One region of the Raoultibacter timonensis genome, then DNA from elsewhere that is predicted to be linked to it. Evidence: predicted binding sites of a transcription regulator. Region 1 holds the regulator's gene; each other region holds the start of a gene.

Evidence for each region. Region 1 encodes HrcA, which represses chaperone genes, less so after heat shock. Its sites were predicted from a motif close to TNTTAGCANNCNNNNNNNNNGNNTGCTAANA; they were not measured.
Region 2: MWL89_RS04715 (ATP-dependent Clp protease ATP-binding subunit) is a predicted target of HrcA. The motif match lies at 2,094-2,124, and genes of this name have one in related genera.
Region 3: htpG (molecular chaperone HtpG) is a predicted target of HrcA. The motif match lies at 2,134-2,164, and genes of this name have one in related genera.

The regions. Positions count from the first base shown of each region.
Region 1 covers NZ_AP025564.1:2,117,682-2,121,949, reverse strand. Annotated here, with positions in the region: gene dusB (tRNA dihydrouridine synthase DusB) at 1-94, shown strand, start outside; gene hemW (radical SAM family heme chaperone HemW) at 78-1,187, shown strand; gene hrcA (heat-inducible transcriptional repressor HrcA) at 1,355-2,362, shown strand; gene dnaJ (molecular chaperone DnaJ) at 2,391-3,512, shown strand; gene MWL89_RS08675 (RsmE family RNA methyltransferase) at 3,525-4,268, shown strand, end outside.
Region 2 covers NZ_AP025564.1:1,199,209-1,203,476, forward strand. Annotated here, with positions in the region: gene greA (transcription elongation factor GreA) at 1-386, shown strand, start outside; gene lysS (lysine--tRNA ligase) at 508-2,022, shown strand; gene MWL89_RS04715 (ATP-dependent Clp protease ATP-binding subunit) at 2,164-4,268, shown strand, end outside.
Region 3 covers NZ_AP025564.1:2,377,911-2,382,178, forward strand. Annotated here, with positions in the region: gene htpG (molecular chaperone HtpG) at 150-2,087, opposite strand; gene MWL89_RS09825 (M20 metallopeptidase family protein) at 2,268-3,503, opposite strand; gene MWL89_RS09830 (YaiI/YqxD family protein) at 3,625-4,149, shown strand; gene MWL89_RS09835 (slipin family protein) at 4,127-4,268, opposite strand, start outside.

The DNA.
Region 1 (4,268 bases):
TTCCTGCCAAACGCTTGCGGATTTCGATCGCGTACTCGAAGCGCTGCGGCTGGCGATCGAGAAGGGATGCGAAGACCATGTACGACCCGTATAAGGCGCTCTACCTGCATATCCCATTTTGCAAGCAGCGGTGCGCGTACTGCGATTTCGCAACGCGGGCTGCGGATTGCGACGATCCCGCGATCGCCGACTACGTTGACGAGCTCGTGCTCGAGATCAGGCGCGCTTCGCGCGAGGGAAAGCTCGGCAGCATCGAGACCGTATACATCGGGGGCGGAACGCCGAGCCATATCGGCATGGGCAACCTCTCGAAGCTCCTGTACACGCTTTCGACCTCGCTACATCTGACGCCCGAGGTGGAGTGCACGATGGAGGCGAACCCCGAGAGCCTGACCGAGCCCATGGTGAAGGACCTGTGGGCGCTCGGGGTGAACAGGCTCTCGATCGGCGTGCAGAGCTTCGACGACGATCTGCTGAGGAAGCTCGGGCGCGTACACGATGCGGAAACCGCGAAGCGGGCCATCGCCTGCGCTCAGACGCGGTTCGAGAACGTGAGCATCGATCTCATGTGCGGAATTCCCGGGCAGAGCCACGAGAGTTTCGCGGCGGATCTGGCGTGCGCCATCGAAGCGGGCGTTGCCCATGTGAGCGTGTACCCGCTGACGGTCGAAGAGAACACGCTGCTCGAAACCCTCGTGGAGTCGGGCGCTCTCGAAGCGCCGGTTGAAGACGTGCAGGCTATCATGATGGAAACCGCGCTGCGCGTACTCGATCCGGCAGGCTATGCGCGCTACGAGGTCGCAAGCTACGCGAAACCCGGATTCGAATGCCGCCACAACATCGCCTATTGGACGGGGAAGCCCTATCTCGGCTTCGGCACGTCGGCCGTCACCATGACCCAGAACGAAGCGCGGCGCATGCGCGTTCAGGATGGGCAGGTCATCGACGATCTCGACAGGAGGCAGATGTGCGCCGAGGACCTCATGCTCGGCATGCGCATGGTGCAAGGGGTGAGCGACGAGCAGGTTGGGGCTGCGGCGCTTCTGCTGCCCGAGTCGTTGACCGTTTTCCGCGGGCTTGTCGAGGCGGGGCTCGCCGAACGCCGCGAAGGGCGCTACCTTCCCACGGTTATGGGGTGGCTGTGCGGCAACGAGTTGTACGGGCGCATCTTCGATATGGCTCCGTAAGCCGCCGGTCCGTTGCGGGCGGCGATCGGCTCCCGACCGTAGGGACCGTCTCTGTGGTGCTTACGTCAAGATACCGATAAAACACAAGAATGATTAGCACTCCTTGGGCGAGGCTGCTAAAATACGTGGTTGGCTTCGTATGGGATCGAACGGAAGGAAGGCGAGCGGTGCTCTCTGACAGACGGCAACGGGTTTTGAGCGCTCTTATCGAAGAATACGTTGCCCGGGCGCTCCCGGTCGGATCGCGCACGCTTGTCGAGAGGTACAAGCTGGGCGTGAGTCCTGCAACGGTGCGCAACGAGCTTTCGGTGCTCGAAGACGCCGGTTATATCGTGCAGCCCCACACGTCGGCAGGGCGCATTCCGACCGACGTCGGGTATCGTGCGTTCGTCGACGAGCTGCTCGAAAGCGGGCTTGCAACCGATGAGCTTCCCTACAGCGATACGGTCGAGGAGCTGAAGAGGAACGCAAGCGAGCTCGACGATCTGATCGAGCGCACATCGGTTGCGCTGACGCGTTTGACCGATTGCCTCTCCATCGTTTTAGCGCCTTCGGTGCTCGCTCTGCGCATCCGCCAGATTTCGCTCATCTCGCTTTCGGTCCATCGTGCTTTGGTGGTGCTCGTAACCGAGGACGGCCAGGTTCTCAACCGCTCCGTCGAGTTCTCGGAAGAAGTCTCCTCCGACGATCTGGCAGCCGTGCAGAACCTCTTGAACGACGTATTCGCGGGAAGATCGCTTACGGAGGTCAGGGATCGCATCGATCTCGAGGCGGCCGAGGCGTTGGGCGATCCGCTGGTGAGGCTCGTGCTCGAAGAGGTCATGTACTGCCTGCAGGAAAGCGATACGGGGCGCGCCCATCGCATCGGCGTGAGCACGCTCTTGCGACAACCCGAGTTCAGCCACGCCCAAGCGCTCCTTCCCATCATGCAGATCCTCGAAGACGACGCGGTGCTGCTTCACGTGTTCGACGATGCGACGGCGGGTATCGGGCCGATCGTGCGGATCGGGCACGAGAACAACGACGAGGCTCTTTCCGGCGTTTCGGTCGTTGCAACCCAGTACGGTCGCGGCGAGGCTGCAGGCGTCGTTGCGGTGATCGGACCGACGCGCATGGATTATTCAAAGGTCATCAAAGCGGTCAGGCTCGCGCAGAGCGCGTTGCAGGACAGCTGATTGTAGATTGTAGAAAGGTATCCGAGCAATGGCCAAAGACCTCTACGAGGTGCTCGGCGTCTCGAAAAACGCCAGCGAAGACGAGATCAAGAAAGCGTTCCGCAAACAGGCGAGGGAGCTTCACCCCGATGTGAACAAGGCTCCCGACGCAGAGGACCGTTTCAAGGAGCTCAACGAGGCATACGATGTCTTGAGCGATCCGAACAAGCGGGCCCAATACGATAGGTTCGGGACGATTCCCGGCGCGGCAGGCGGCGGATCCCAGTACGTCGATTTCGAGGACCTGTTCGGCGGAGGCTTCGGCATGGGGGATCTTTTTAGCTCGTTCTTCGGCGGTGCCGGAAACCATGCCGTCACGCGCAAAGAGGGCCGCGATATGGGCGTGGGTCTCAGGCTGACGCTCGAAGAGGTGGCCGCCGGTGCTAAGAAGGAGATCGTCTACGACCGTTTGGCGCCCTGTCCCGATTGCGACGGAACGGGTCTCGGACCCGACGGCAAAGAGGTTACGTGTCCCGATTGCCAGGGCAGGGGCCGCGTCGTCACCGTGCAGCATACGTTCTTGGGCGACATGCAGACCGCGCAAACCTGCAAGACCTGCGGGGGCACCGGCACCACCATCGACAACCCCTGCCCCGAGTGCGAGGGCCAGGGGCGCGTTCCCGATCGGCAACGCGTCACCGTCGAGGTTCCCGTGGGCATACGCGACAGCCAACAGCTGCGCATATCCGGATTCGGGGAGGCGGGCATGCAGGGAGCTGTGGCGGGAGACCTCATCGTCACCTGCCGCATCCAACCCCACGAGTTCTTCGAGCGCGAGGGCGACAACCTCCATGCCCGAGCGAACATATCCATCGTGCAGGCGACGCTCGGAGCGGAAATCGAAATAGACGGCATCTTCGACGACGAGGTCGTCAAGGTGCGCATTCCCGAGGGGTGCCAGAACGAGCAGGTGGTCCGCGTACGCGGGTTCGGCATGCCGCGCTTCAAGAGCGATAACCGCGGCGATATGTACGTGCATGTCAACGTGGTGATCCCCAAGAAAGTGACGAAGAAGCAGCGGGAGCTGCTCGAAAAGCTCGCCGAGGAGATGGGCGACGACGTGGCCGAGGAGCGCACACCGCTCCAGAAGCTTCGCGACGTGTTCAACTAAAGGCGAACGCGCATGTCGCTTCCTCATTTCTATCTCGACAACCAGGTTCTCGCGGACGAGGCGGACGAGGTATTCCTCTTGCGCCTCGCCGAAGACGACGCGAAGCATGCGCGGGTGCTCAGGCTCGCACCCGGTGAGCACATTGCCGTGATCGACGCTGCGCAGGACTACTTCGAATGCGAGATCGTCTCGTTCGACCGCGATGCGTGCTGCGTGCGCATCGCGCAGAAAATCGAGAGTGAAAGCAACGGGGCGACGGTGGTGCTCGTTCAGGGGATCGCGAAAGGCGATAAGATGGACGGGATCATCCGCCACGCGACCGAGATCGGTGTAGCGGGATTCGTTCCGTTTTCCTGCGAGCGCTCCATCGTGAAGCTCGATGCGAAGAAGGCCGCATCGCGTACGGCTCGCTGGCGCACCATCGCGAAGAGCGCTGCCATGCAGTCGGGTCAGACGCGCGTCCCCGAGGTCTTGGAGCCGACGGGCCTTGCTGGCGTGCGCGAGATGGCGGGGAATGCGACAGCCGTGCTCGTCTGCTGGGAGGAGGAGCGAAGCACCTCGATTCGCCGCGCTCTCTGCGAGGCGATGAGGGGGCGGACCCTTGGACCCGAAGGCGCTCGCGTGCTCGTGGTCGTCGGACCGGAAGGCGGCCTTTGCGAAACCGAGGTGAAAGCGATCTGCGGTGAAAACCGATTCGCGTCTACGGTCAGCCTCGGCGCCTCCATCCTCAGAACGGAAACCGCCGGGCTCATCGCG
Region 2 (4,268 bases), 920 kb from region 1:
CCGAGATCGGCGAGCGCATCAAGGTTGCCCGCGAGTTCGGCGATATCTCCGAGAATTCCGAATACGACGACGCCAAAAACGAACAGGGTATGATGGAGGCTCGCATCGCCGAGATCAGCCGCATCCTGAGCGAGGCTACGGTCGTTACCGTTCCGAAGCGTTCGAGCAAGGTCAACATCGGCTCGAGTGTGACGGTCGACATGGACGGCCGCGAGCGCGTGTTCACGATCGTGGGCGGCGCTGAGAGCGATGCCGCTGCGGGCAAGATTTCCAACGAATCGCCCGTCGGCTCGGCGCTTCTGGGCCACAAGAAGGGCGATGTGGTGGAAACGCAGGGCCCCACCGGCAAGAAGATCGTGATGACGATCGTCAAGATAGACCACTAAGAACGCGGCCCCGACAGAAGAGGGCCGTCATACTTCGGATTCGCAGGAGCGGAGCCGAACCTTTCGGGCCCTGGGAATCGAGGGCCCGTTTGCGTTTTCGAACGATACGAGAAGGAAGCACATGAGCGAGACGACGAGTACTGCCCAAGAAGGAATCGACCAGATCGAGGACGACCCGATCGAGGTTCGCCGCGCGAAGCGGGAGGCGCTGATCGCGGCTGGCAAGAACCCCTACGGCCACGCGTTTGCCTACAGCCACCACATCGACGAGCTCGATGCGAAGTACGCCGAGCTGCCCGACGGCGAGTCCACCGAAGACGAGGTGCAGATCGCGGGCCGCATCATGGCTAAGCGCGATCAGGGAAAGATCATGTTTCTCGAACTGCGCGACGCAACGGCCGACATCCAGCTGTTCTGCCGCATCAACACGCTCGGCGAAGAAGCGTACGCCGAACTCAAGGATCTCGACGTGGGCGATTGGATCGGCGCATGCGGAACGATGATCCGCACGAGGCGCGGGCAGCTTTCGGTTGCCGTCGAGTCGTTCGAGCTTCTGTCGAAGTCGCTTCGGCCCCTGCCCGAGAAGTTCCACGGGCTGGCCGACAAGGAGACCCGGTACCGCCAGCGCTATGTCGATTTGGTCATGAACCCCGAGGTGCGCTCGACGTTCGAAGCGCGCTTCAAAATCATTTCGGCCATCCGCTCCTACATGGAGTCGCAGGGCTTCTACGAGGTCGAGACGCCGATCCTCCACCCGATCCTCGGCGGGGCGAACGCGAAGCCCTTCATCACGCACCACAATGCGCTCGACAAGGACTTCTACCTGCGCATCGCCACCGAGCTGCATCTGAAGCGCCTGCTCGTGGGCGGCTTCGAGAAGGTGTTCGAGATCGGACGCCAGTTCCGCAACGAGGGGATGGATCCTTTCCACAACCCCGAATTCACGACTATGGAAGCCTATCAGGCGTATTCCGACCTCGAAGGCATGATGGAACTCACGCAGGGCTACATCCAGGCGGCCGCCATGGCCGCATGCGGCACGTTGCAGATCACGTTCCAGGGCAATGAAATCGATCTGTCGGGCGAGTGGCCGCGCAAGTCGATGATCCAGCTCATCGAAGAGGAGTCGGGCGAGAAGGTCGACTTCGGCATGTCGCGCGACGAGCTTGTGCGCATCGCCGAGAAGTACGGTGTGAAGGCCGAGGAGGCATGGGGCAAGGGCAAGCTCATCGCCGAGATATTCGAGGCGACGGCCGAGGACAAGCTCATCCAGCCCACATTCGTGATCGACCATCCTCTCGAGGTGTCGCCGCTCGCCAAGAAGAAGCCCGACAACGAGAACCTCACCGAACGCTTCGAGCTCTTCATCTGCGGTCACGAGTACGCAAACGCTTTCAACGAGCTGAACGACCCCGTCGATCAGGCGGAACGGTTTCAGGCGCAGGTTGCCGCCAAGGAGACCGGCGACGACGAGGCGATGGGCTACGACGACGACTACGTGCGTGCGCTGGAATACGGCATGCCGCCCGCGGGCGGAGTCGGCATCGGCATCGACCGTTTGGTCATGCTGCTGACCGACTCGGCATCGATCCGCGACGTGCTGCTGTTCCCGCACATGCGCGACGAGGCGAAGTAGCGCGGCCGTTTTCGGGACGCGCACGGCGGGTTTTTGGTGAAGTTGTGAGAGAGCGTTACGGCCAGGTGTCGTTTTAGCACTCACTTGACTTGAGTGCTAATATTATGCGGAAAGCTAAAGTTAGCGAGAATAGAGGCATGTATGAGCTTTGAGAAATTCACCGACAAGGCCCGCAAGGTCCTCGTCCTGGCTCAGGATGAGGCCCGTGCCTTGCACCAGCCCTACGTGGGCACCGAGCACTTGCTGCTCGGTTTGATACAGGAGGAGGACGGCCTTGCCGCCCAGGCGCTCGATCGTTTGGGCGTCGAGTACAACGCCGTCGTCCAAGCCATCCGCCAGGTCGTTGCGATCGACGAGGACACCGACGTATCGGGTCATCTGAGCTTCACGCCCCGCGTTAAGCGCGTACTCGAGAATTCGCTGCGCGAGGCCATGCAGATGGGCCAGAGCTACATCTCCACCGAGCACCTGCTGCTCGGCATCGTGCGCGAGGGCGACGGCACCGCGCTCGAAGTGCTCGGCCGTCTGGGCGTCACGGGCGACAACGTGCGCTCGGCGCTGAACGACCTCGTGGGCCAGAGCCCGGTCTATGCGGGCCGCGGCGCATTCGAGGCGCAGGCGACCTCGTCCGACAGCATGCTCAAGGAGTTCGGCACCGATCTCACCAAGAAGGCGACCGAGGGCAAGCTCGATCCGGTCATAGGACGCGCGGGCGAAATCGAGCGCGTCATGCAGGTGCTTTCGCGCCGCCAGAAGAACAACCCGCTCCTGATCGGCGAACCGGGCGTGGGCAAGACTGCCGTGGCAGAGGGCCTGGCGCAGCTCATCGTTTCCAACCAGGTTCCCGACATCCTGCGCAACAAGCGTTTGGTCACGCTCGACATCTCCGCGCTCGTCGCAGGCAGCAAGTACCGCGGCGAGTTCGAAGAGCGCCTGAAGAAGTGCATCAAAGAAGTCCAGGACGAGGGCGACGTCATCCTGTTCATCGACGAGATCCACACGCTCATCGGTGCGGGTTCGGCCGAGGGGTCCATCGACGCGGCTGCCATCCTCAAGCCGCCGCTGTCGCGCGGCGAAATCCAGGTTATCGGCGCAACGACGATCGACGAGTACCGCAAGCATCTCGAAAAGGATTCTGCGCTCGAACGCCGCTTCCAGCCGATCACCGTCGGCGAACCCAACGAGGAGCAGGCGCTGCGCATCATGGAGGGCCTGCGCGACCGTTACGAGGCGCATCATCAGGTGCACTTCACCGACGAGGCGCTGCAGGCGGCCGTGGCGCTGTCCGACCGCTACATCCAGGACCGCTTCCTTCCCGATAAGGCCATCGACGTGCTCGACGAGGCGGGCGCCCGCATGCGCATCCGCAACATGACGCTTCCGAAGGAGCTGCGCGAGCTCGACGACGAGCTCCGCCGCCTGCGCGCCGAGAAGGACGAGGCCATCGCCTCGCAGGATTTCGAGCGCGCGGCAAGCCTGCGCGACGAGGAGTCGCAGCTGCGCAGCAAGCGCGTCGAAGCGGAGAAGAAGTGGGAAGAGGACGCCCAGAAGTCGATCAACCAGGTGACGGTCGAGGATATCGCCGACGTCATCTCCATGACCACGGGCGTGCCGGTATCGAACCTCACCGAAGCCGAGACCGAGAAGCTCCTGCGCATGGAAAGCGTGCTGCACGAGCGCATCATCGGCCAGGAAGAGGCCGTTACCGCCCTCTCCAAGGCGATCCGCCGTAGCCGTTCGGGCCTGAAGGATCCGAAGCGCCCTGCCGGCTCGTTCATCTTCCTCGGGCCTTCGGGCGTGGGCAAGACCGAGCTTTCAAAGGCGCTCGCCGAGTTCCTGTTCAACTCCGAGGACGCGCTTTTGTCGTTCGATATGAGCGAGTACATGGAGAAGCATTCGGTTTCGAGGCTCGTGGGGTCGCCTCCGGGCTACGTCGGGTTCGACGAAGGCGGCCAGCTTACCAAAGCGGTGCGCCAGCGCCCGTATTCGGTCGTGCTGTTCGACGAGATCGAGAAGGCGCATCCGGATGTATTCAACATCCTGTTGCAGATCCTCGAAGAGGGGCGCCTGACCGACGCCCAGGGCCGTACGGTCGATTTCCGCAATACGATCATCATCATGACCTCCAACGTCGGTGCGCGCGAAATCGCGCAGTCCACGCCGCTCGGTTTCCAGAGCGATGCGAACACGGGGCTGTCCGACAAGGAGATCAAGAGTCGCGTGATGAGCGAGATGAAGAAGCTCTT
Region 3 (4,268 bases), 260 kb from region 1:
CAGTCAATGAGGCGGATTTCCATAGTAGCGCATGGCGCGCGGCTATGGCGGCGGTCGGAAAAACATGCACGCCGACCACAGATGCACAGCGAAAAAACGCCCGCGCAACCCAACGGCTGCACGGGCGTTTCGAACGGGAGAAACCGCTGCTACACCATGAGCTTCGCGACTGCTTGGGCGTATTCCACCGGATCGTCGATGGGCATACCCTCGACGAGCAGAGCCTGGTTGTAGAGGATATCGGTGTAGAGCCTCACCTTGTCTGCATCGCCTGCATCCTGAGCCGCCTTGAGCGTCTCGAAGATCGGGTGCTCGGCGTTCACTTCGAGCACGCGCTCCGATTTCACGTCATCGTTGCCCGGCGCGCCGGAAAGCACGCGCTCCATCTCAAGCGAGATCGGGCCCTCGGCGGTAAGCGCTACGGGCGATCCGGAAAGACGGGTGGACACGGCCACTTTCGCCACCTTGTCGCCGAGCGCCTCCTTCATAGCCGAGAACAGATCCTCGTTCTCCTTGGCAACCGCCTCGGCAGCCTCCTTCTCCTCCTCGGTCTCGAGGCCGAGATTGCCGCCCGCGACGTTCTTGAGCGGATAAGCGGTCAGCGAATCGGGATCGTCGGCATCGGCCACCGCGAAATCGGCCATAGCCGTCATGCAGAACTCGTCGACGTCCTCGGTACACAGCAGCACGTCGTAGCCCTTGTCGAGCACCGTCGACACGATGGGCATCTTCGCCAAGCGTTCGACCGAATCGCCCGCCGCGTAGAAGATCGATTCCTGGCCTTCGGGCATGGCGCTCGCGTACTCGTCGAGCGTGATCATCTTATCCTGCTTGGCGGAATAGAACAGCAGCAGGTCGGCGAGCTCGTCCTTCTTCATGCCGTAGCTCGAATAGATGCCGTACTTAATGCCGCGCCCGAAGTTCTCGAAGAACTTCTCGTAACCCTCGCGATCGGTATCGCGCATGTCGGCCAAATCGGATTTGATCTTCTTCTCGATACGCTTGGCGATGGCGCGCAGCTGGCTGTTGTGCTGCAGCGTCTCGCGTGAAATGTTGAGCGTGAGATCCTGGCTGTCCACGACGCCGCGGACGAAGTTGAAGTAATCGGGAACGAGTTCTTCGCATTTCTCCATGATGAGCACGTTCGAGCTGTAAAGAGCGAGGCCCTTCTTGTAATCCTTGCTGTACAGATCGAACGGCACGCGCCCCGGCACGAATAACAGGGCATCGTAGGAGAACGAGCCCTCCGCATGCACGGTGATCGTGCGAACCGGATCGGAGAAATCATGGAAGTCGGATTTGTAGAACTCGTTGTACTCCTCTTGCGTGACCTCGGACTTCGGGCGCTTCCAGATGGGAATCATCGAGTTGATGGTATCGAGTTCGCGGTAGTGCTCGAACTCGGGCTTGTAGTCGTCGTCGGCATCCTCGGGCTTGGGAAGCTCGCGGGTTTTCTCCACCTCCATCTGCACGGGATAGCGCACGTAGTTGCTATAGCGCTTGATGAGGCTTTTCAGCTTGTACTCGCTCAGATAGCTGTCGTAGTTCTCCTCGTCGGTATCCTCTTTGAGCGTGAGGATAACGTCGGTGCCGTGGCTTGCGCGTTCGGCTTCCTTGACCGTGTAGCCCTCGACGCCGTCGCTTTCCCACGAATAGGCCGCATCCGCTCCGTAAGCGCGCGAAACCACCTTCACCTTGCTCGCCACCATGAACGCCGAGTAGAACCCGACGCCGAACTGCCCGATGATATCGATATCCTCACCCTGGGTCTCGGCGTTCTCCGATTTGAACTCGAGGCTGTCGGAGTGGGCGATCGTACCGAGGTTGCGATCGAGATCGTCTTTGTCCATGCCGATGCCGTTGTCGGAAACGGTGATCGTCCGGGCGTCCTTGTCGAAGGAGACGAGGATTGCCAGGTCGTCTTTCGAAATCTCGACTTTGGAGTCGGTCAGGCTTTTAAAGTAGAGCTTGTCGACCGCGTCCGAAGCGTTCGAGATAAGCTCCCGCAGGAAAATCTCCCTGTTCGTGTAGATCGAGTTGATCATGAGGTCGAGCAGTTTCTTGCTCTCAGTCTTGAACTTGCGCATACCGATTACCTTCCTTACGGATACTATTCATAACTATGAGCGGCAGTTTTAGCAGTCTCAGTGTTCGAGTGCCAACATGTGATTGTAATATCGCAGAAAAGAATGTCAAGACCAGAGCGCCTCCTTGTGCACAAATGGTCGAATAAAGCTCACTCGCCGCTCGGGCGGCCGAATGCGGAATCAATCGGCAAGTCGAGCGCGCCCGCGCGGCCGCTCGCCGCCTCCTCGGTTCTCTAACCAGCGCATGGCGATGGCGGCAGCGAGCGCCGAACCCTGCGGAAACACGCTTTCATCGAAGACAACATGGGGGCTATGCACGGGATAGGCGCATCCCTCTTCGGCAGACCCCGCCCCGAGCACGAAGTAGCTCGTCGGCACCGCCTGCGAGATGACGCTCATGTCATCCGATCCGGGAAGGGGCTTTTCGAGCAGCTCGACTTCCGCGATGGCCTCGCCTTCGATGTAGCCGACGAGCTCTTCGGTAAGCGCCGGATCGTTGTACACGCTCGGCACCCCGCGGAGGAACAGCACCTTCGCCGTGCCGCCGAACCCCTCGGCGATCCGCTCGGCAATCGCAGCGGTGCGCTTCTTCATGCGATCGCGCGTTTTCTCCGAGACGGTGCGCAAAGTTCCGAGCATGTGCACGCTGTCGGGAATGATGTTGGCCGCCGATCCGCCGTGAATCGACCCGAAGGTGAGCACGCACTGCTCGGTAGGGTCGACCTCGCGCGCGATCAGGTTTTCGAGCGCGAGAAAAACATGAGCCGCGATGTTGATGGGGTCGATGCCGTGCTGGGGCTGGGAGCCGTGGCATCCCTTCCCGACTATTTCGATGTCGACGTCGTCAACCGACGAGAACGCAGCACCGAACCGCGTGTACACGCGTCCGCGCGCGTAGTCGACGGTCATAAGGTGGATGGCCGCCGCTGCCTCGACGGGCGGATTCTCGAGCACGCCCGCCGCAAGCATCGCCCCGCTCCCCGTGACCTCGTCGGGAGCCGTTCCCTCCTCATCGGGTTGAAACATCAGCTTCACGCAACCTTTAAGCTCCGCCTCGTGGTTCTTAAGGATGCGGGCAACGCCGAGGAGCATCGCCGTATGGGCGTCGTGCCCGCAAGCATGCATGTTCCCGTTGGCCGAAGCGAACGGCACGTCGGCTTCTTCGCGCAAAGGAAGCGCGTCCATGTCGGCCCGCAGCATGAAGCACGGCCCTTCGACGTTTCCCACATGGGCAACGATTCCGCCGGGGATTATCTCGCACGGCTCGCAGCCGATCTCGCGCAAACGGCTCGCAACGTACGCCGTCGTTTCAGGAAGGTCGAAGCCGGTTTCCGGATGCCGGTGCAGCCAGCGGCGATCGGCGACGATGTCGTCCCGCAAAGCTTCGGCTTCTTCGATGTACCCCAATTCGCCCATGGTAGCCGCTCCTGTCTTGCATCGCGCATAACTGCATTTTTCAAACCATTGTCCGACACGAAAGCCCCTGCAGGCAAGTTACAGGTCGGGTACAATACGGCTTGAGGCAGAAAGGAACCGCATGGCGCAGCGCACGACAGACCGTCCCGATCGACCGACGATATTCGTCGATGCCGACGCCTGCCCGGTAACGGCCGAAGCGATCGCAGTTGCCCGAAAGCATGCCCTGCCGGCGGTTATCGCGGGCAATTCGACGCAGAACCTGGCCCGGCACATCCGCCGTAGCGATCCGCGGGAAGACTCGGGCGGCTTCTGGGTTGACACGCTCGCGGTCGGCGTCGGAGCCGATTCGGCCGATTTCGCCATTGTCGAGCGCCTTTCTCCCGGAGACATCGTCGTCACCCAGGACATCGGCCTTGCCGCCATGGTGCTCGGGCGCAAAGCGAGCGCCATCGGCGTGCGCGGACGCGTTTACTCGCTTGCAACCATCGATATGGACATGGAAATACGCCATCAGGAGAAGAAGATACGCCGCCAAGGCGGACGGACGAGGGGACCCGCCGCATTCACCGACGAAGACCGCGAGCATTTCGCCGCGAACCTCGATCGGCTGGTGCGCGAAGCTATTCCCCGCCGAACCCCTTGATGTTGTTGAACGCCTCGCCGAACGCGCTCGGGGCGATCACGAGGCCGCCCTTCTCCTTGACGCTCTCGTAGATGAGGTTCATCGTACGCAGCTGCATGGCCTTATCGTTCTGGTCGTAC